DNA from 2 places in the Fenollaria sp. genome. Region 1 is predicted to be linked to the other one. Evidence: predicted binding sites of a transcription regulator. Region 1 holds the regulator's gene; the other holds the start of a gene.
The links. Region 1 encodes HrcA, which represses chaperone genes, less so after heat shock. Its sites were predicted from a motif close to TGTTAGCACTCNNNNNNNNNGAGTGCTAACA; they were not measured.

Region 1 (11,650 bases):
ATGGATACACATGGATATAGCAGGAACTTCAGATACTTCAAAGGACTTTGCTCAATACAAAAAAGGCTCAACTGGCGTTCCAGTTAAGACACTTTATTATTTAATAAATTCTGAACACAGTTGCTAATATTTATTTAGATAAAAATAAAGCTCTTCTCATTTTGATATGAGAAGAGCTTTTTAATGCGAAAACTATTTACTTAAATATTTTTTATATGCTTCTTCATCTAAAACTAAGTCAAACTCACCTATAAACTCGGTAAAGTCTTCTTCGTTTAAGAAGCCTCTTTTGAATCTATATAGGCCATCTTCATCGTCAAGCTTAAAAATTCCTCCAAAATCATATTTCTTAGCGCCATGCTCCTTCGCATACTTAATCATTTCCCATTGCATTTGATAGTTTGGCATAAAATTTCTGTGAAGATTGTTTGAAGCGCCATACATATACCAAGCGTATTCCTTATACATAATGAGTATCGCACTCGATAGAGGAGTACCCTCAAAGTCTGATAAAAATATTTTAGCGTCGTAATTATCTATAAGTCTCTTAAAATAATCTTTCGGTCTATAAGTGATGCCGTTACGCTCAGCCATAACCTTAGTTTCTTCGAAGAAGGTATTTAAGTCCTCATCCATTTGCGAAAGTCTAGTCGTAACACCTTTTCTGTAGCTTAGGCGAATGTTGTAGCGCGTTTTTGAGTGGAAGCCTGCTAAAACATCGTCCTCACTTTTATTTATATCGATGATTGCATTTCGCCTTGGCTGAATAAAGCTGTGTTCATCAGCGCCTCTCGTTCTTATTTTTAATTCTGTATCCTTATATAAACGGGTAAGTTTATCATCATAGGCAATGGCTGGATCAAATCTTAATAAAAATGCGTCCTTAAACTTTTCTATCTTTTTCACTTCATCTACTAAGGCTAAAACAGTTTTTTTATCATAAATATCACAAACAGGTCCGCGATTGGCATAAAGAAGCCACTTTCCATCTATTGCCTTAATAGACAAAATGCTCATAGCAGCAATTATCTCACCATTATTTTCTAAATAAACATAGTCTTCAGACCAATTATTTTTAATTTTCGCCCACGATCTGTCTTGAGTTAAAAAGCTATATTTAGAGTTTTTTACGAATTCATCGTAGCGCTTTATTTCATTTGCATCGTTTAAATTTAATATTGACATCTAATTTATCAACTTCTTTCTATAATTACTAATCTATAAATATTATAACATAAACTGAGACTACTTGCATAATAATAAAAATTTTCATCATTCTTTGTAATTCGTGGTCAAAATATGATATAATTAAAAAGGAGGTTTTTTTATGGAGAACAATTTTAATGATAATAATATAAATGAAAATATTGATATAAATGAAAAAGCAAAGGCAGCTAGTGAAAATGAAGTATTAGAAGCTGCAGAGGCGATGGCTAAGGCAAAACAAGATGACATCAAGTCGTGGATATTCTCAATAGTTGTAACAGTCGCCATCACTTTATTTTTAGTAAACTTTGTTTTTGCTCTAACAAGGGTTGAGGGCATATCGATGGAGCCGACTCTACATACAGGCGATAGGGTCTTCGAATGGAAGCTATTTAAGTACTTCAAGGAGCCAAAGAGACAAGAAATTGTTGTTATTAGGGGCGAAAAAACTAACGGTGACCACTATATCAAGAGACTAATCGGTCTTCCAGGTGATGTCATCGACATAATTGATGGAGAAGTTTATGTCAATGGTGATAAGCTCGACGAACCGTATTTAGACAGAAAAACTAGTGAGCAAAACGGCAATCACTGGGTTGTACCAGAGGACTCATACTTTGTTATGGGGGACAACAGAGAAGGAGGTAACTCCTACGACTCAAGAAGCTTTGGACCGATAAAGAAGTCATATTTACAAGGTAAGGCCTTATTTAGATTTTGGCCTTTGAATAAATTAAAATTATTTAGATAGGATGATAAGATGGATCAAAAATATATACGTAACTTTTCAATCATAGCGCATATCGACCACGGTAAATCTACTTTGGCTGATAGAATCATTGAAAAGACTGGATTACTTACTCAAAGAGAGATGCAATCACAAGTTTTGGATAGCATGGATCTTGAAAGAGAAAGAGGAATAACAATTAAATTAAAGGCGATACGCTTGATTTATAAGGCAAAAGATGGACAGGACTATATTTTTAACTTGATAGATACTCCTGGTCATGTCGATTTTAACTACGAAGTGAGTAGATCGCTTAAGGCGTGTGAAGGCGCAGTACTTGTTGTTGACGCAACTCAAGGCGTTGAAGCGCAAACGTTATCAAACGTGTACTTAGCTATAGACCAAGATTTGGAGATACTTCCTGTTATTAATAAGATGGATTTACCAAGCGCAAGACCAGATGAAGTTAAGGAAGAGATTGAAGACATCATAGGCCTTGACACGACTGAAGCGCCTTTAATCAGCGCAAAGAGCGGTCTTAACATAGAAGATGTTTTAGAGGACATCGTTAAAAATGTTCCACCACCAAATGGTGATAAGAACAAGCCACTTAAGGCGCTTATATTTGACTCAATATATGATGCTTACAGAGGTGTTATCTGCTACATCAGAGTTTTCGATGGCATTATTAAAAAAGGTACAAAGATTAAGATGATGCAGACAGGCTCTGTATTTGAAGTTGATGAAGTTGGCGTAAATAACACCTCTTTATTAAAGAAAGACACTCTTGAAGCAGGCGAGGTAGGTTATTTCACTGCGCAGATTAAAAATGTGAAGGACGCAAGAGTTGGTGACACTATCACTTATCTTGACAATCCAACAGCTGAGCCACTTAGCGGATACAAAAAAGTTGTACCAATGGTTTACTGCGGTATATATCCAGCAGAGGGCGAAGATTTTAACAGCGTTAGAGAGGCTCTTGAAAAACTTCAAGTTAATGATGCATCACTTGTTTTTGAAGCAGAAAATTCAGTTGCCTTAGGCTTTGGTTTTAGATGCGGCTTCTTAGGACTACTTCACATGGAGATAATTACTGAAAGACTTGAAAGAGAATTTAATCTAAATATAATCACAACTGCACCATCAGTTATTTATGAAGTTCATAAAAAAGATGGTTCAACGATATTTATACAAAACCCATCCAACCTTCCTGATCCGAGTGAAATTGATTACATGGAAGAGCCGGTTGTTAACGCTGAGATCATGACTCCAAAGGAATATGTCGGCGCTATCATGGATATTTGTCAAAATAGACGTGGCGAATTTATAAATATGGAATACCTTGATCAAACAAGGGTTACACTTCATTATAAAATGCCACTAAATGAGGTTATATATGATTTCTTCGATGCACTTAAATCAAATACAAAGGGCTATGCATCGCTTGATTACGAAATCTCAGGCTATCAAAGAAGTGAGCTTGTTAAGGTTGACATACTTATCAACGGAGACCTTATCGACGCGTTCAGCTTGATTTTACACGAGTCAAACGCTTATGAAAGAAGTAGATCAATTGTCGAAGGACTAAAGGATGTTATCCCAAGACATCAATTCCAAATACCTTTACAAGCAGCCATCGGCTCAAAGATTATAGCGAGAGAAACAATCAAAGCGCTTAGAAAAGACGTTCTTGCGAAATGCTACGGCGGCGATATTTCAAGAAAGAAAAAATTACTTGAAAAGCAAAAAGAAGGTAAGAAGAGGATGCGCCAAATTGGCTCAGTAGAACTACCACAAGAGGCCTTCCTATCAGTATTGAAGTACAAGGAAAAGAAATAATGAATAAATTAGGAATATATATACATATTCCTTTCTGTGAAAGAAGATGTAAATATTGCGATTTTACATCTTCTATTTTTAATCAAAGCAGAATGAAGGAGTATCTAGAAAATTTATTGTTGGAGATAAAAAATAATAAGGAGCTATTAAAAAATTACATTGTTGATACCATATTTATAGGTGGAGGCACGCCATCTTTATTAAGCATAGACGAACTAACTAGCCTTGTGAATGGTTTACGTGAGGCTATAAACTTAGATGAAAATTACGAATTTACCATAGAAACAAATCCAAACTCAATAAGTGAAGAAAAATTAATAGCTTATAAAAATTTAGGAATAAACAGAATTTCTATAGGGGTGCAAAGCTTTAACGATAGGCTTCTTAGGATTATTGGTAGGCTTCATACAAGTGAAGAAGCTAGAGAAAAAATTAAATTAGCAAAAAAATATTTTGACAATCTTAGTCTTGATTTTATTTTTTCACTGCCAACAGAAACTTTATCAGATGTAATCGATTCCATTGACATAGCAAAGGAACTAGGCGCTTCGCACGTATCGCTTTATTCACTTATACTTGAGGAAGGGACTAAACTTAGCGCTTTGGTAGACAGAGGCGTTTATAGAGTGAATGATCAAGTGACAGATAGGCTCATATATAGAAAAGCAAGCGAGCACTTGGAAAAACTTGGCTACAAGCAATATGAAATTTCAAATTTTGCTAAGGACAATCGCTACTCAAGGCATAATTACAAATACTGGTCCATGGATGAGTATCTAGGCCTTGGCATGGCGGCACACTCATTTATTAAAAATAAAAGATTTTTTAATGCGAGCACTTTTAACGAATACTTTGACGATGTGAAGAAAAATATTTATCACGATGAAGAAATTTTGTCAATAGAAGATAAAATTACTGAGTATATAATTTTTAAATTAAGGACAAATGAAGGCATAATTATAGACGAGATTAATAAAAATTTCGATATAGATTTTGAAGATATATATAAGGAAGAATTAAAGAAAGCGATAGATGAAAAACTATTAAAAAAATGTGGCGGAAGATATTTTTACACAGAGCTTGGCAAGGACCTTGCGAACCAAGTAGAGATACTTTTTGTATAAGGAGAGGCTATGATTGATATAATTAAAAAAGCGATTGAGTACCTAGAAAATATTTTTGATGGTAACTCAGACGGTCACGGCGCAGATCACAGCCTGAGAGTTTATAATAATGCATCTTTGATAAGAAAAGCTTATGAATGCAATGAGCTATATGTAGATTTAGGAGCTCTTCTTCATGACGTCGACGATCATAAGTTATTTAATAATAAAAATAATGAAAACGCTAGAAAATTTTTAGTTGAAAATGATTTTGATAGTGAAGCAATTGAAGATATTGTTGAGATAATCAATTCAGTTTCATTTACAAAGAACAGGGGAACCAAGCCAAAAACACTTGAAGCATGCATAGTACAAGATGCTGATAGGCTTGATGCGATAGGAGCTATAGGCATCGCTAGAACCTTTATGTATAGCGGTAAACATGAACGCGGCATAGAAGACTCATTAAAGCATTTCGATGAAAAGCTATTATTATTAAAAGACATGATGAACACTGACGAAGCAAAAAGGCTCGCCCAAAAAAGAGATAGCTTTATGAAGGAATTTTTATCAGAAATAAATGATGAGCTTGGCTATAAAAATAAATATCTGTATAAAAGGCGATTTTATCGTCTTTTTTTATGCTTTTAAGAAAAATTTTGCAAAAATTTTGAAAAAAATTAAATATTTTTGAAAAAAGCTTGATTTTTTTATTATTTTGGGTATAATAGAAATAGAGTTAGCACTCACCGAGTAAGAGTGCTAACAAAAACGACGGAAGGTGATCAATTGGATGAGAGAAAATTAAAGATTTTAAAAGCTATAATCAGCTCATACAATGAAACTGGCGAACCGGTTGGCTCAAGACTTGTTGCCAAAGACGACTCCATTGGTCTTAGCTCAGCAACTATTAGAAATGAGATGCAAGACCTTGAAGAAGCGGGCTACTTAATCAAAACTCATCTCTCTAGCGGAAGAGTGCCATCGCAAAAGGCATATCGCTTGTATGTTGACATGGTACTTCAAAAAGACTTCGAAAAATTATCATCTTCAGAAAAGAAATTTTTCTTAGATGATATAAAAGATAAGTCAAAGAACTTAGATAGTATGATAGGAAAGATGTCAAAAGTTTTATCAAGCTTAACTGATTTTACATCACTTGCTTATATAAGGAAGAGCGGCGAGACAAAGTTAAAGAGCTTGGAGCTTTTAAAAGTTGATGAAAATAAAATTCTTGCCATCTTTGTATATGAAGACTTTGCCATTGACAAGAAATTGATAACGCTTAATGAAGATATAAATGAAGAAGAACTTAATTATTTTAAAGAGATTTTAAATAAGAATTTAGCAGGCAAGTCCATAAATTCGGTTGATTTCAACACACTTAAATATGAAAAGGACAGCCTTCTTAAATACAGAAGCATTTTAGATAGCGTTTTAGAAAAGTTTTCACAAAAAGACGAAAAGAATAATGCAAATAGCATATTCCTAGAAGGAATAAATAAGATTTTAAATTATCCAGAGTATTCAAATTTTGATAAGGCAAAAGAATTAATCGAGCTTCTCGAAGACAAAAAGGGCCTACTAAATTTACTTGAGAGCGAAAATTTGGATAAAGATCTTGTTATTAAGATAGGTAATGAGAATGATATCGACATATTTGATAATATTGCCTTAGTTCTTAAGAATGTAAACATCTTGGATAATGAAGTTACTTTTGGTTTAATCGCACCAATGAGAATTGATTACAAAAAAGTTCTTTCTATATTTGATGATTTTTATATGGATGATTTATTTTAGGAGGGATTAGATGAAAAAAGATAAAACAATAGATATGGATGAAGAAAAGCTTATAAATGAAGAAGCAGAAGAAGCTCAAGAAAAAGCTGAAGCTGAAGAGCAAGATGGCGTGTCATCTGAAATAAATGATCTTCAAACAAAGCTTGTGAGACTTCAAGCAGACTTTCAAAATTATAAAAAGAGAGTAGAAAAAGAAAAGGACGACCTAGTATCGATAGGCGTTGTAAGTATTGCAAATGAAATACTTCCTGTCATAGATAACTTTGAAAGAGCCTTGGAGCATGAAGGTGACAGTGCTTCGTTTAAGGAAGGCATGGAGCTTATCTACGAAGGATTAAAAAATGCTCTCAAAGCAAAGGGCATAGTTGAGTTAAAAGCACTAGGCGAGGACTTCAATCCAGATTTTCATCAAGCGGTATCTATGGGCCACAACGATGAATACAAAGAAAATCAAGTCATAGAAGTTTTATTAAAAGGTTATGAATACAATGGCAAGGTTATTCGCCATGCCATGGTTATTGTAAATAAATAAGAAAATTATTAAGGAGGAAATATATTATGGGAAAAATAATTGGTATTGACTTAGGTACAACAAACTCTTGTGTATCAGTAATGGAAGGTGGAGAAGCTATAATCATTCCTAACGTTGAAGGTAATAGAACTACTCCATCAGTAGTTGCTTTCACAAAAGACGGAGAAAGATTAGTAGGAGAAACAGCTAAAAGACAAGCTATAACAAATCCAGACAGAACTATCTCATCAATTAAAAGAGAGATGGGCAGTAACTATAAGATTGACATAGACGGAAAAGATTATACACCACAAGATATATCAGCAATGATATTACAAAAATTAAAATCAGACGCAGAAAGCTATTTGGGAGAAAAAATTACAGAAGCAGTTATCACTGTTCCTGCATATTTCACAGACGCTCAAAGACAAGCTACAAAGGACGCTGGTAAGATCGCTGGCCTTGAAGTAAAGAGAATCATAAACGAGCCAACAGCAGCAGCACTTGCTTATGGTATGGACAAAGAGCATGGCCAACACAAGATTATGGTATATGACCTTGGCGGAGGTACATTCGATGTGTCTATCCTAGAAGTAGGCGACGGAGTTTTTGAAGTACTAGCAACTAGAGGTAATAACAAGCTTGGCGGAGACGACTTTGACCAAAGAATTATAAATTATATAGCAGAAAACTTTAAAAAGGAAAATGGCGTAGACTTAACTCAAGACAAGATGAGTCTACAAAGATTAAAAGAAGCAGCAGAAAAAGCTAAGAAAGAGCTTTCTACTACAATGACAACAAACATCAACTTACCATTCATCTCTGCTACAGCAGCTGGTCCACTTCACTTAAACATGGACTTAAGTAGAGCAAAGTTCAATGAACTAACTCATGACTTAGTTGAAAAAACTACTGAGCCAGTTAGAAGCGCTATAAAAGATGCTGGTATTGAAGCAAAAGACATTGACAAAGTATTATTAGTTGGTGGTTCAACAAGAATCCCAGCCGTTCAAGAAGCAGTTAAACAAATCATCGGCAAGGATCCTCAAAAGGACATCAACCCAGATGAATGTGTTGCCATCGGTGCATCAATCCAAGGCGGTGTATTAACAGGTGAAGTTAAGGACTTATTATTACTAGACGTAACACCACTATCACTTGGTCTAGAAACACTTGGCGGAGTAACTACAAGACTTATCGAAAGAAACACAACTATTCCAACAAAGAAATCACAAATATTCACAACAGCATCTGACTCACAAACATCAGTTGATATACACGTACTTCAAGGTGAAAGAGAGATGGCAGCTGACAATACAACACTTGGCCGCTTCCAACTAGAAGGTATAGCACCAGCACCAAGAGGAATCCCTCAAATCGAAGTAACATTTGATATCGATGCTAATGGTATTGTTAATGTATCAGCAAAGGATTTAGGTACAGGTAAGGAACAAAAGATCACTATCACAGCTTCATCTAACTTATCAAAAGAAGATATTGATAAGAAAGTTAAAGAAGCAGAAGAATTTGCTCAACAAGATAAGAAGAAAAAAGAAAATATTGAAGTAAAGAATAACGCAGATCAAATGATATATCAAACAGAAAAGCTTATGAAGGACCTAGAAGGCAAAATTTCTGAAGATGAAAAGAAGGACATCGAAGCAAAACTTGCTGATCTTAAGAAAGCTAGCGAAGGCTCAGACTATGACGATATGAAGAAGAAGACAGAAGATTTAACACAAGCCTTCTATAAAGTTTCTGAAAAGCTTTATAAACAAAATGCAGAAGCAGGTGCAGCTGGAGCTGAAGCAGGCGCACAAGGCTCTGAAGAACACAAAGGTGACGATGACGTAGTTGATGGTGACTACGAAGTAGTTGACGACGATAAATAAATTTATTAGATTTTGATTAAGAAGAATGGAGAAAAGCTTCATTCTTCTTTTTTTACATAAAATAAAAGAATTTCATTAGGCTTTTATTTTTCTCACATTTTTGGTATAATATAATGTACGTGATAATTATTTTACATTTTAGAAAGGGTGTAAGTTTTGAAAGATTTATACGAAGTTTTAGAGATAGAATCAACTGCGACTGAAGCTGAGATAAAAACTCAATACAGGAAGCTTGCTAAAAAATATCATCCGGACCTAAATCCAGGAGATGCAGAGGCTGAAGCAAGATTTAAGGAGATATCTGCCGCTTATGAAGTTTTAGGCAACGCTGAGAAGAGAAAGCAATATGATACATACGGCGAATCGATGTTTCAAAATGGCGGCACAGGAGCTGGTGGATACGGCGGTTTTTCTGAGGATATATTTAGTGATATCTTTGATATTTTTGGAGGCGGTTTTGGCGGTTTCTCATCTGGTGCTACGCAAAGCAAACGTCCAATGTATGGCGAGGACGTAAGATATAACCTTACCATAGACCTAGAAGATGTTTTAAATGGAACTCAAAGAGAGATTGAGATAGAGAGAGTCGAAGAGTGCTCACATTGCAACGGAAGCGGAGCAAAAGATAAGGATAGCAAAAAGACTTGCAAGACTTGTTCTGGCAGAGGAAGCGTTAGAAAAGAGAGAAGAACAGCTTTTGGCGTATTCGTTCAAACTGAAGTTTGCCCTGACTGTCACGGCGCAGGCGAGATAATTACTGAAGAATGCCCACATTGCCATGGCAATGGAACTGAGAAGAAAAAGAAAAAAATTCTTGTTAAGGTGCCAAAGGGCGTTCGTGAAGATAGCGTCATCAGCATAAGAGGCGAAGGAAGCGTTGGTAAGAATGGCGGACCAAACGGTGATTTAAACGTTTACGTAGACATTAGGGAGAATAATAAATTCAAAAGAAGCGGCGATGATTTATACACAAGCGTTAGCATAAATTATTTACAAGCGGTTTTAGGTGACCAGATTGAAATTGATACGCTTGATGGCAAGGTTAAATTAACTATACCTGAGGGAACTCAGAGTCATACGAAGTTTAAAATTGCAGGTAAGGGACTATATCCACTACACAAGAATTATAGATGCGATTTATACGTTGTAGTCAAGGTTGATGTGCCAAAGAATTTGAATGACGAGCAAAAAGAGTCATTAATAAGGCACTTTAAAGACATGAATTTTGATTACGAGCCAAAGAAGAAAAATATTTTTGAAAAAATAAAAGAAAAATTTTAGGAGTTAATATGAATTTTAGAGAAATTAAATTAAAATTTAAAAAAGAATATGAAGAAAGGGTCGAAATTTTCTTATCTGACCTAGGCATTGACAACATGGCTATAGAAGATCCAGACGATTTAAAGATTTTCCAAGAAAGGCAAAATGCTTGGGACCTATATGACGACGACCTTATAAAATTAGAAAAAGGTTATATAAGGTTTACCATATACTTAGATGATATTTCTGACAATGATGATAGAGAAGCTAAAATTAAGGCTCACATCGAAGAGCTTGGCGGAGAATTTTCTAAGGAAATAATTGACGATAGCGATTGGAAAAACAATTGGAAGAAATTTTTTAAGATTTTAAAACCAAACAAAACTATAGTTATAGTGCCAACTTGGGAAGAGTACGAAAAGAAAGATGGAGAAAAGATAATAAAGCTAGAGCCGGGCATGGCTTTTGGAACTGGTTCACACGAGACAACATCACTATGCATAAAGAAGCTTGAAGAGTACATGGAGCCTCAGATGAAAGTTCTAGACATAGGTACAGGTAGCGGCATACTATCAATTGCAGCGTCAAAACTAGGTGCTAGCGAGGTTTTAGGCGTTGACATAGACCCAATGAGCGTATATATCGCAAACGAAAATAAAAAATTAAATGAAGTTAAAAACGCAGAATTCATAGTCGGAGACCTTCTTTCAAAGGTTAAAGACAAGTATGATATAGTCGTTTCAAATATACTTGCAGAAGTCATAGTCACAATGACAGGTGATTTACACAAATTTTTGAACAAGAACGGAATTTTTATTTCTTCAGGAATTTTAAAAGTTAAGTCTGCCATGGTTATCGACTCACTTGAAGCCAATGGCTTTGAGATTTTAAACGTCGAAGACCTAAACGAATGGACTTCAATCGTAGCTAAACATGCATAGATTTTTCGCAGAAAAAAGAGCTGAAAATCTTTTATATTTAGCAAAGGAAGATATAAAGCACTTTAAAGACGTCTTGAGAATAAAAGATGACGAAGAAGTTGAAGTTTATATTGATGGTGCTGGCTATATCGCTGTTCTTAACTCATATTCAAAGAATGAACTGAGTCTTAAGATAATTTCTGAAATAAAAGAAAAATATGAGTCTGAGCTAAAAATAAGCTTATTCCAAAGCTTAGTAAAGTCTGATAAGATGGACTTTATCATACAAAAAGCTATAGAAATGGGTGTTTATAGCATAGTTCCTATAGAGACTAAGAGGTCCATTGTAAAGAAAAAAGATATAAAAGATAAAAAACTGGAAAGATATAAAA
Region 2 (11,650 bases), 260 kb from region 1:
GGCATGTAAATATAACTATGGACTTATATGTTAATTTACCATGAGTTAAGTCTGAGAAGAATTCTCCTGCTGTTGCAGTTAAGCCTATGGATGTAGTTAAACAAGCTAGTGCTACTGTTAATGCAAGGGCAATAGTTCCGTATTGACCCATGATCTTATCAACCATAAATATTAAATTAGCAACTCTATTTGGATTTTCTACATCTATATTAAGATATTCGCTGCCAGTTCCTCCGATATAAACTAGTCCGCCATAAACAAAAGCTAGGCAGCATGCAGCTATAATACCAGATATGACCGTCATCTTAAACATATCTTTTTGGCTTGTATAACCTCTTTTCTTAACACTGCTGATTACTATAGTCGCCATGATTATAGAGCCGATGGCATCCATTGTTTGATAACCTTCTTTAAAGCCGTTAACAAAATTAAGTGCGACACCTGTATTTTTTGGTGTGCCTATAGGCTTAACTATAGATGATACTATTATAGTAAATAATATAACTAGTAGTATTGGCGTAAGAATTGAACCAATCTTATCAACTACTTTTGATTGATTTAATGTAAAGAATAGCGTGATACCAAAGAAAATTATTGAAACAAGTATCGGGCTAATGTTTCCAAATAATGGTTGAATCGCTATTTCGTATGTAGTGGCACATGTTCTTGGTATAGCTAGTAGTGGTCCTATACATATCATTATTAATGAACCGAATAAAATCGAGAATGTTTTATTTACCTTTCCTGCAACGTCTTCAAGTCTTCCTCCTGCTTTTGCCGCAGCAACAACACCAAGTATTGGCAAGCCTATACCTGTCATCATAAATCCTATCATCGCTAAGTACCATTTATCTCCGGATATGGCTCCTAATGTTGGTGGAAAAATTAAATTTCCAGCACCTAAAAACATTGCGAATAATGCAAAACCTACTACCATAGTGTCAATGATTTGTTTTCTTTTCACGTTTATCCCTCCATTACCATAGATATTATACTATATCTCTTAAGTAAAGTAAATATATTTTTAGCATTTTGTAACGTTGTAAAGTATTATTGTTAGTGCTGTTAGGTGCATTCAAATAACAGTGCTAAAGCAAAATGAAAATTATTTATTTTAACTTTTTAATGTTTTGAAAGTTTGCACATAAAAATAACTCACAGCCAATGCCATGAGTTATTTTATAATTTATTTATTTATTCTACATCATTGGCATTCCGCCAGGCATGCCACCAGCCATTGGTGCATCGTCCTTAGGGATGTCTGCTACTGCTGCTTCAGTAGTTAGTATCATTGATGCTACTGATGCTGCGTTTTGAAGAGCTGATCTAGTTACCTTTGTTGGGTCAACTATACCTGATTTAATCATATCAACGTATTTGTTGTTAAGCGCGTCAAAACCAACGCCAGGTTTTTCGTTCATAACGTTTTCAACTACAACTGATCCTTCTAGACCTGCATTTTCAGCGATTTGTCTTACTGGTTCTTGAAGTGCTCTTAATATAATCTTAACGCCTGTCTTTTCGTCTCCTTCAAAGTCATCAACTATAGCTTCTAGTGCTTTGATTGAGTCTGCAAGTACAGTTCCACCTCCTGGTACTATACCTTCTTCAACAGCTGCTCTTGTAGCTGATAGAGCATCTTCTATTCTTAATTTTCTTTCTTTTAACTCAATTTCGCTAGCTGCACCAACTTGAACAACTGCTACGCCGCCAGTTAATTTAGCTAATCTTTCTTGAAGTTTTTCTCTATCGAAGTCTGAGTCAGATGCTTCGTATTGAGTCTTGATTTGTTTTACTCTTGCTTCGATTTCATCTTTGCTTCCTGCTCCGTTAACAATAACTGTAGTTTCTTTGTCAACTTTAACTTTTTGAGCAGTTCCTAGCATATCGATTGTAGCTTCTTTTAGATCATAACCAAGTTCTTCAGAAATAACTTTAGCTCCTGTTAATATAGCTATATCTTGTAGCATTTCTTTTCTTCTGTCGCCAAAGCCTGGTGCCTTAACTGCAACGCAGTTGAATGTACCTCTAAGCTTGTTAACAACAAGTGTTGCCATTGCATCGCCTTCAATGTCTTCAGCAATTATTAATAATGGTTTTGATTGTTTAACAATTTCTTCAAGTACAGGAAGTACTTCTTGTATATTAGTAATTTTCTTATCTGTGATTAAAATGTAAGGATTGTCAAGTTCAGCTACCATCTTATCTGTATCAGTTACCATGTAGCTTGAAACGTATCCTCTGTCAAATTGCATTCCTTCAACAACTTCAAGTGTTGTGCCCATAGATTTTGATTCTTCAACAGTTATAACGCCATCATTGCCAACTTTATCCATAGCATCTGCAATAAGCTTACCTATTTCCTTGTCTCCAGCTGAAATTGAAGCAACTTGAGCGATAGCATCAGATGATTCAACTTTTCTTGAATATGACTTGATGCTTTCAACAGTTTTTTCAACAGCTTTTCTGATACCATTTTGTAATATCATTGGGTTTGCACCAGCAGCGATATTCTTAAGTCCTTCTCTAATTATTGCTTGAGCAAGAAGTGTTGCTGTTGTAGTACCGTCACCTGCGATATCATTTGTCTTAGTAGCAACTTCTTTTAATAATTGTGCTCCCATGTTTTCAAATTTATCTTCAAGTTCTATTTCTTTAGCGATAGTAACACCATCATTTGTAATTAGTGGTGAGCCGAAAGATTTGTCAAGAACAACGTTTCTTCCTTTTGGTCCAAGTGTTACTTTTACAGTATTAGCAAGAATGTTAATACCTTCTTCCATTTTATGTCTTGCTTCTGCATTGAATTTTATTTCTTTTGCCATATTAATACCTCCTAGTCTTCAACTACTGCTACGATGTCAGCAAATTTTAGTACAGTATATTCTACTCCGTCGATTTTTGCGTTTGTTCCTGCATAAGTTGAGAATATAACCTTATCTCCTACTTTAATTTCTTTAGCTTTTTTCTCGTCATTTGTAATGTCAGCGCCTATAGCTATAACTTCAGCCATAACAGGTGCTTCCTTTGAAGCGCTTGGTAGTACTATGCCTGATTTAGTCTTTTCTTCTGCTTCTAGTTTTTTGATAACTATCCTATCGGATAATGGTCTTAATTTCATAATCTATTCCTCCTTAAATATATATCTATCATTTTCTTGTTAGCACTCGTCACTCTTGAGTGCTAACAATTATATTGTAGTCAATATATAGTAAATATACAAGATAATATAATTTAATTTAAATGCTTTTATTTAATATTTTTATTTATTATCTACGTTTTTCTCTTCTTTTTTCATCTTTTTGAAATTTTCTCTCATATAGTAGAAGAGATATTGCTGAGCATAACCTGATAAATCGCCAAATCTTCTTAAGCCATCTTCTTGTATAAGTTTTTTATTTCTCTCTTCTCCACCGTAGTAAAGCTCTTCCATGACCCTTTTTACCCAAACATCTACTGGGAATGAATCAGTTCTGCCTAAACCAAAGAGCAAAATGCATTGAAAAACTTTTTCGCCTATACCTGGCACTTCTAATAATGTCTTTCTAATATCATCTATACTTTTTTCTTTCAGCTCATCAAAATTAATTATACCCTCTTGAACCATCTTTGAAGCAATTACAATTCTTTCTGATCTAAATCCAGCTCTTGCGTACTCTTTTATGTCTTCAGGTTTAGCGTTAGAAAGTGCAAATGGAGTCGGAAAGGCATAGTACTCTTCATCATCAAAAGGATTATTTAGTCTTTCTCCATACATTTGTGAAAGTTTTTTTATTGTGTTTTTTATATTCTTTATTTGATTGTTAGCACTTATTATGAAGGATATATATGTTTCAAATGGATCTTGTTTAAGAATCCTCATGCCTCCCCCAAAACCTATAGCTTTACAAATCACTTCGTCGTTAATAGAAAGTTTTGCCTTTATCACATCATAATCAGTATTTAAGTCAAAATAGTTTAAAATTTCGTTTTTATCTGAAAAATCGCCCACTATCTCGATACCATCATCTATAGAACGTGCTTCTAAAACCATGTCCCTAAATATAAACCTATATGCCTCGTCATCTAGCTTTTTCCATCTGAATGCTTGGCCGCACTCAAATATATGAGAAGGGACAAAGCTAGTCTGTCCCTTTAATATTATCTTATTCATTATTTTTATTCTTCTTATCCTCTCTTAATGCTATAAACGCTTGCTTTAGTGTCATTCTGTTTCCGTATTGAAGTGTACCTAATCTGTATATGTCACAAGCTAATTTATAAATTAAATATGCTGATATTACAAGTATTGCAAATGATAGAGCTACCTCAGCGATTGATATATTTAGCATACCTGCCCTTATAAACATGACAAATGGTGATGTTAGTGGGAAGTATGATAAGAATGTAACAAAACTAGATTCCGATCCAGTAGTTAATGCAAATATAGCTCCAAAATAAGCAAGTACTATCAAAATAGTCGCCGATGATATTGATTGACTAACTTCTTCTATCTTATTAACTAGTGCTCCAAGTGTTGCAAATATAAACAAGTATAAGAAGAAGCCTGCTATCATAAACAAGATGAATGTTACAACCAATTGTATAGGTGCACTTGTAATGCTAAATATATCAGACCAGTATTCTTTATTAAATAAGTATCCTACAGCAAAACCTATAAATATAGCTGAAACTTGTAGTACAGCGCTAAATACTGTTGCTAAGACCTTACTTAGAATCAAATATCTAGGTTTAGTTGAAGTTATGAGTAGCTCCATAGTTCTGTCATTTTTTTCTTTAGCTACCGATGTTGCTGTTATTTGACCATAAGTTAATATAATCATATATAATAAGAATAACAAAATATATATAATAAAATAGTTTTGCTTAGAATCTTTTCCTAAGATGACTTCATTTATTTGATATTGATTAGCCTCTATTGATTTAAGCTTTGTATAATCAATTCCTTCTGATTCAATAAGTTTTTTATATCTGTATTCATTTAAAGCCCCATCTAAGCTATCGCCCATATCAGTAAGTTTAGAGTTTAATACAAATTTTTGAATTGAGTCAGCATCGATAATTGCCCCTCTATCAAGTTCTTTACTTAATACATCATCTTTTAGCTTTTCTTCATCAGTATATAAATGAACTTCATAATTACTTAAAAATGATTTTAATTCACTTTCATCAATACCATCATCATTTATGATTATTCCTAGCTTTTGAGTCTTATTAAATTCTTCAGTGATGGATTTGAATAAATTACCTTGAATAAGTCTTGGTGCAAAAGCTGCAAGCAAGGCTAAAGCAAAGAATATAGCAGTAGTGATTTTATATGATTTATTTTTTATAAGCTGTTTAAACTCAAATGAACTTATTAGTTTTATCTTATTTAGCATCGTTATCACCTACCGCTTCTATAAATATCTCTTCAAGACTTGGTTCGTATTTAGCTATAGCTCTAAAATTATCTTTATTTATAGCGTAATTAGCTAGTTCACTAGCTTTATCAGATGTTCTTACAATTATGTCATTGTCAGTAATCTTGACATTATCTTGTCCGACCATATCAAAAATATCTTGTAAATAATTTACAGCATCGTTGTAAAAACTTAATCTTAATCTTCCCTCGCCCATATTTTTCTTAATTTCCGTAAGATTACCAGTCAAAACATTGCTTCCATCTTTTATAAGAGCGATATTGTCACAAAAATTTTCAACATGGCTCATTTGATGAGATGAGAATATTAGTAAAGTACCGCTCGAAACAGCTTCTTTGATTAAATCAATAAGTATTTGTGAGTTAACTGGGTCAAGACCAGAAAATGGCTCATCAAGAATAATGATGTCTGGCTTATTAATAAATGTTTGTATGATTTGTATCTTTTGTTGATTACCCTTTGATAAGGTATCAAGATTTTTTGCCTTATATTCACTTAGCTTAACTTTTTCAAGCAGCTCAATAGCATTGTCATGGCTTTCTTTTTTAGAAAGTCCCTTTATTCTTCCAAAATAAATAAGCTGATCAAGTATAGCAGTTTTTGCGTACATACCTCTCTCTTCAGGCAAATATCCAAGTTTAATCTCTTTTCTATCAATTGGTGAGCCGTCAATCAGTATCTCTCCGCTATCAGCTTTAAAAACGTCCATAAGTATCCTTATGGTAGTTGTCTTACCAGCACCGTTCCTTCCTAAAAAAGCAGTTGAGCTACCGGAACTTGTCTCTAAGTTAATTCCGTGTAAAACTTCTTTTCCAGCGAAGGATTTTTTAATATCAATTAATTCTAGTTTCATTAATTATTCTCCTTTCTTGGTCTGCCCCTCTTTTTTGACTCTCTATATAGTCCTAATTTTTTATCATAAACAATATCTTTTGCTCTATTAACATAGTCATCACTTGTAAAAGTACCGTCATTTTTGCATTTAAGTAAATAGTTTAGTGTGAATAAGCTCTCGGATAAAGGTACATTCTCAACTATGATGTCCTTATCTAAATCAAGCACAGTCGGAGCAAAGTTCCATATCGCTTTTATACCAATTTTTTCATAAGTTCTGGCAACGTCCCTCGCACTATTACTAGTAACAGCAATTACACCTATATCAATATTATTGTTTTTAGCAAAATCTTCAAGCTCAGAAATATTTCTAACCTTGATACCATTAAAGCTAAGGCCAATCATATTTGGATTGCTATCAAATAGACCAATAAACTTAAAGCCGCTTGATTCAAACTCACGAGACTGTATTATCGCTTGACCAATGTTACCAACGCCAGTTAAGATTAAATTCTTTTTATAATCAAGACCTAGAACGCCTTTTAAGTCCATGTATATGGTCTCAACTTGATAACCATAACCTTGTCTGCCCTCAGCGCCGAAAGTGTTTAAATCAGCCCTGATTTGAGACGAAGTAAATTTAGTGTACGCTGATAGCTCACTCGAAGAGACCCTATGAACGCCCCTTGCGTATAGATCTTCAAAAATCACATAGTATATGGGTAATCTTTTAATTGCATTAATTGTAATATCACGAGCCATATGTCCACACCTTTCATTATTAGAACAAATATAGTATAACATATAGCGAATTTCTTAGCAATATTTTTTTCTTTTCTGTTATAATATAAACGAGGTGTTTTTATGACTATACTAGCGTGTAATAATATAAAAAAAGTTTTTATAGACAAATTAATTTTCGAAAACGTTTCTATTAATATAAATGAAGGCGAAAAAGTTGCCATTGTTGGTATGAATGGTACTGGCAAGTCAACTTTACTAAACATATTATCTGGTATGCTTAATTATGATGAAGGCGATATATTTATTTCTAAAGACACTAAGATTGCCTATCTTAAGCAAAATACAACTATCAGGAGCTCTCTAAGTATTTACGATGAGATGAAAAAGTCCATGAAGCACTTAACTGATCTTGAAGAGGAGCTTAGGAGTTTTGAGGATATCATTGCAAAGGACCCTAGTCAAGAGAATATGGATAGATACGCCTTTTTACTTGAAGACTTTGAAAAGAAAGGCGGATATACATACGATGCTGAGATAAAAAAGGTTTTAACTGGTCTTGGCTTTGGCGAAGATCAATTTGATCAAGCATTTAACTCTCTAAGCGGTGGACAAAAATCTAAGCTTATGCTTGCTAAGGCTCTTATACAAGAGTCTGACATACTTTTTTTGGATGAGCCGACTAACCATCTTGACATTGACTCAATGGAGTTTCTTCAAGACTACATCAATTCTTTTACAAAGACTGTAGTCATGGTCAGCCACGATAGATATTTTTTAAATGCTACTTGTAATAAGGTAATACTTATAAAGGATCACACTACTCATGAGTATAATATGGGCTATGAACAATATATCAAGCAAAGAAAGATAAATGAAGCGATTCAAGAGAAAGCTTATATCAATCAGCAAAAAGAAATTGAAAGACAAAAAGAAATTATCAGAAGATATAGGTCCTACGCTACTGAAAAGAGCATTATAAAGGCAAAATCGCGTGAAAAGATGCTTGCTAAGATTGAGCTATTAAGTGATGTTAATGATGATAGTGAGATTAATTTCAAGTTTAGAATGAAGGTAGAGTCTGGTAACGATGTTTTGTCTGTTGAAAATATAAATAAAAGCTTTGGCGATTTTAAGCTTTTAAACGATATAAACTTTAATATATATAAGCGTGAACACGTTGGCATCATCGGTGCTAATGGTATTGGTAAATCAACTTTATTTAAAATAATTCTTGGTGAAGAAAGTCATGACTCTGGCGAAATACGCTTTGGAACTAATGTCAATGTCGGCTACTTTGATCAAGAGCTAGAAAAGCTTGATGTGAATAAATCCATTGCCGAAGAGATATGGGATAGCTTCCCTCGCCTTACTTATTTTGAACTAAGAAAGGCTCTTGCAAAATTTTTATTTATTGATGACGATATATATAAGATGATAGATGAGCTATCTGGCGGAGAAAAAGCTAGAGTTTCTCTATGTAAAATAATGCTTTCTGATGTAAACTTCCTTGTTCTAGATGAACCAACAAATCACTTAGATATAGAGTCAAAAGAAGTTTTGGAAGAAGCGCTTAATTCTTATGAAGGAACATTGCTTGTAATTAGCCACGATAGATATTTTTTAAATAAAGTTGTAAATAAAATACTTGAACTTAAAGCTGATGGCATTCACGAATTTTTAGGTAATTATGATTATTATCTAGAAAAGAAAAAGCGTATGCGTGAAGAAGAAGCCTTTCTAGAAGAACCTGAAGAAATCACAAAGACTCAAGCAAAACTTAATAAAAAGCGAGAGAGAGAAGAAAAAGAAAGATTAAAAAAAGAAAAACAAGCTAAGGATGCTATCGAAAAAGAAATTTCTGAACTTGAAAAACATAAAAACGATATTCATAATGAGTTAGCAAACCCTGATATTTACGACGACATAGACAGAGTTAACGATTTGAATTTTAAGCTCACTGAGATTGATGAAAAACTTGACACCTTATACGAGGAGCTTATTTATATGGAGGAATAAGATGTTCGAGCTAAAAAATGTACAATTTAAAAATATTCTTAATATAGATAACTTAATTATTGATGATAGTGGGCTTACTATGATTATAGGGCCGAGCGGCAGCGGTAAATCAACTCTTCTTAAAATGCTTGATGATATAATTAGTCCTGATAGCGGCGAGATTTTATATAAAGGTGATAATATTAGCTCATATAAAGCGCATGAGCTAAGAAGAAAAATTATTATGCAATCGCAATTCCCTGCCATTTTTGAAGGAAATGTAAGAGATAATTTAAATATAGCGAGAAAATTCAGCGGATTATCCCCTCTTGATGACGAAAATCTAAAAGAACTGCTTAATATAGTTTTACTAGATAAAAAACTTGATGACGAGCCAAAAGATTTCTCTGGCGGAGAAAAAACAAGGCTTTCAATTGCAAGAGTTTTAGCGATGGATGCTGAAGTCTATCTATTTGATGAGCCAACATCGTCTCTTGATGATGAAACTGAATTTAATCTTATAAATAAAGTGATTCAATATCTAAAAGAAAAAAATAAAAAGATAGTTATGGTATCGCACTCAGAAAAACTATTTTCCCTTGCTGAGCAAGTTATAGAAATAAATAATAATACAGCATCTATCAAGGAGGCTTAGTATGTTAAGAGATATTTCAACAACGCAATTAATTTTATCCTTTGCCTTTATATTAGTTTTATTAATAATATCAAAGTTAAAAGGTTTGACAAATCAAGTCTTAATCATAGTTGCTTCGCTAAGAATGACAGTGCAGCTACTTATAACAGGCTATCTTCTTCAGTACATACTAAAGAGTGATAGTCCATGGATAACTCTATTGATACTGGTAATAATGGAAGCATTTGCAATATTTAATGTATATAAGAGAAGCAAGGTAAATAAAAATAAGCTTAAACAGATTGTTGCAATTTGTTTTGTCGGCTCGAGCCTTGTCTCAATTTTTTATTACATAATAATTGTACTTGCCGTTAAGCCTTGGTACGATCCGAGATACTTTATCACAATATGCGGAATGCTTATAGGTAATACCATGACTGGAATGAGCCTTGCTATCAATTCATATAAAAATGCACTTCATGATCAAAGAGATAAAATCGAAGCAGCGCTGATGCTTGGTGCTAAACCAAAAGATGCCGTTTCAAAAATTTCTAGAGAAGCCTTTAGTTCTGCCATACTACCAACGCTTAACTCAATGCTTGGCATGGGCATAGTACTATTGCCCGGTATGATGACAGGTCAGATACTATCAGGCACAGATCCGATGTCCGCTATACTTTATCAAATAACGATAATGATAGCCATAGTCGGAACTGTTGGTATAACTACAAGTATATTTACATCGCTTGCTTATAAAGCTTTTTTTAATAAAAGAGAGCAAATGTTATTTTAATATAAAAATAAACTCTACTAAAATTAGTAGAGTTTATTTATATACGAATCTATTACCGACTCTTTCTTCTTTTCACTAAATACGTTCTTCTCTCTCAAAATATCTATAAGCCACAAAGCTTTCGAATGAAATATCGCTTCTTTGTAATCACTTAAGACTATCTCATAAAGCTTACCATTTAAGAACTTTGAATTCGTTTTAACGTAGTATGCGTCAACATTCTCAAAGTCAACTAGCCTTAGTATGCTTATAGTTGTTAAATCTTTTTGATGGTACAAACTTAATCCAGTATTTTTGTATTCAACAAAATACTTTCTGTGTTTATTTGTATTTTTTATCTCATTTGCAAGCATTAAATAATACTTAGCAAGTGAATTGTAATATTGGTAGTTAAACATGCCCTTTTCAAATGAATCAATCTTAATAAAAGGTTTTATGTTTAAGCTAGTAATAAAATTAAAATTTTCTTTAAGAAATTCTTTCTTTGTCAAGTCACCGTTATTGAACTGTATAATCAAAGAATGTCTCTTCTCAAAAAACACCTCAAAAAGATTCTTCCTCTTTACATAAAGCATTAAATACCACTTTCTAATTATTTAACTTCTTCTACGTAGCTCCTTAAGTCACTATCTACATCTTCAGCTAAGTAGTCAACGTTGATAAGTATGTCTACATCATGCTTTTCAGAAATTTCTTCCAAATTCTTTACTAAGCATTTTAAATCTTCTTTCTTAATATCAATAATCTTATAAACACTGTCTATATAGATCTTTTCTAGGTCGAAGTCCATTGATAGCATGCCAAGCAAGAAGCCGTAGAACTTTTCAATAGTATTTATACTATAGTCGCTTAAGTTAATAAGTCTAACATTAGTATCTAAAGAAAATATATGTTCGTCCTCAACATCTAAGAACGTAATGTTGCCGTTACCTGACTTAATGTCATCGTTAGCACCATTGATTAACCACTTAGTTTTTCCTGCGCCTTTTGCTCCTAAGATTAATTTAACCATAAAAATCATCCTCCTTAAAATATTTACCTTGGTAATTTGATTTTCTTTTCATCTGTTCCAATATGGAATCTTTTATTCTCCACCAAGATTCGCCCCAGTTGCAATGAATAGTTCCCTCTTCATCAGATCTGCCGACCAATCTTTGTATAATTATATCATCTTTAATATGAGTTAAGAAAATTTCTACTCTGTCTACATAATCTTCTCTGTTCAAT

Region 2: the regulator HrcA is predicted to act here: its motif matches at 3,159-3,189, upstream of AC2UOP_RS01420 (co-chaperone GroES).

What each region holds. Positions count from the first base shown of each region.
Region 1 covers NZ_JBXXYC010000001.1:522,041-533,690, reverse strand. The annotation lists gene AC2UOP_RS02665 (leucyl aminopeptidase) at 1-127, shown strand, start outside; gene AC2UOP_RS02660 (lipid II:glycine glycyltransferase FemX) at 193-1,185, opposite strand; gene lepB (signal peptidase I) at 1,328-1,957, shown strand; gene lepA (translation elongation factor 4) at 1,967-3,772, shown strand; gene hemW (radical SAM family heme chaperone HemW) at 3,772-4,896, shown strand; gene AC2UOP_RS02640 (HD domain-containing protein) at 4,906-5,526, shown strand; gene hrcA (heat-inducible transcriptional repressor HrcA) at 5,665-6,675, shown strand; gene grpE (nucleotide exchange factor GrpE) at 6,686-7,207, shown strand; gene dnaK (molecular chaperone DnaK) at 7,234-9,078, shown strand; gene dnaJ (molecular chaperone DnaJ) at 9,235-10,359, shown strand; gene prmA (50S ribosomal protein L11 methyltransferase) at 10,368-11,279, shown strand; gene AC2UOP_RS02610 (RsmE family RNA methyltransferase) at 11,272-11,650, shown strand, end outside.
Region 2 covers NZ_JBXXYC010000001.1:258,103-269,752, reverse strand. The annotation lists gene brnQ (branched-chain amino acid transport system II carrier protein) at 1-964, opposite strand, end outside; gene groL (chaperonin GroEL) at 1,200-2,825, opposite strand; gene AC2UOP_RS01420 (co-chaperone GroES) at 2,837-3,121, opposite strand; gene AC2UOP_RS01415 (DNA-3-methyladenine glycosylase family protein) at 3,263-4,153, opposite strand; gene AC2UOP_RS01410 (ABC transporter permease) at 4,146-5,381, opposite strand; gene AC2UOP_RS01405 (ABC transporter ATP-binding protein) at 5,371-6,276, opposite strand; gene AC2UOP_RS01400 (redox-sensing transcriptional repressor Rex) at 6,276-7,019, opposite strand; gene AC2UOP_RS01395 (ABC-F family ATP-binding cassette domain-containing protein) at 7,122-9,017, shown strand; gene AC2UOP_RS01390 (ABC transporter ATP-binding protein) at 9,019-9,651, shown strand; gene AC2UOP_RS01385 (ABC transporter permease) at 9,653-10,423, shown strand; gene AC2UOP_RS01380 (DUF6648 family protein) at 10,447-10,998, opposite strand; gene AC2UOP_RS01375 (hypothetical protein) at 11,016-11,435, opposite strand; gene mnmL (tRNA modification radical SAM protein MnmL/YtqA) at 11,428-11,650, opposite strand, start outside.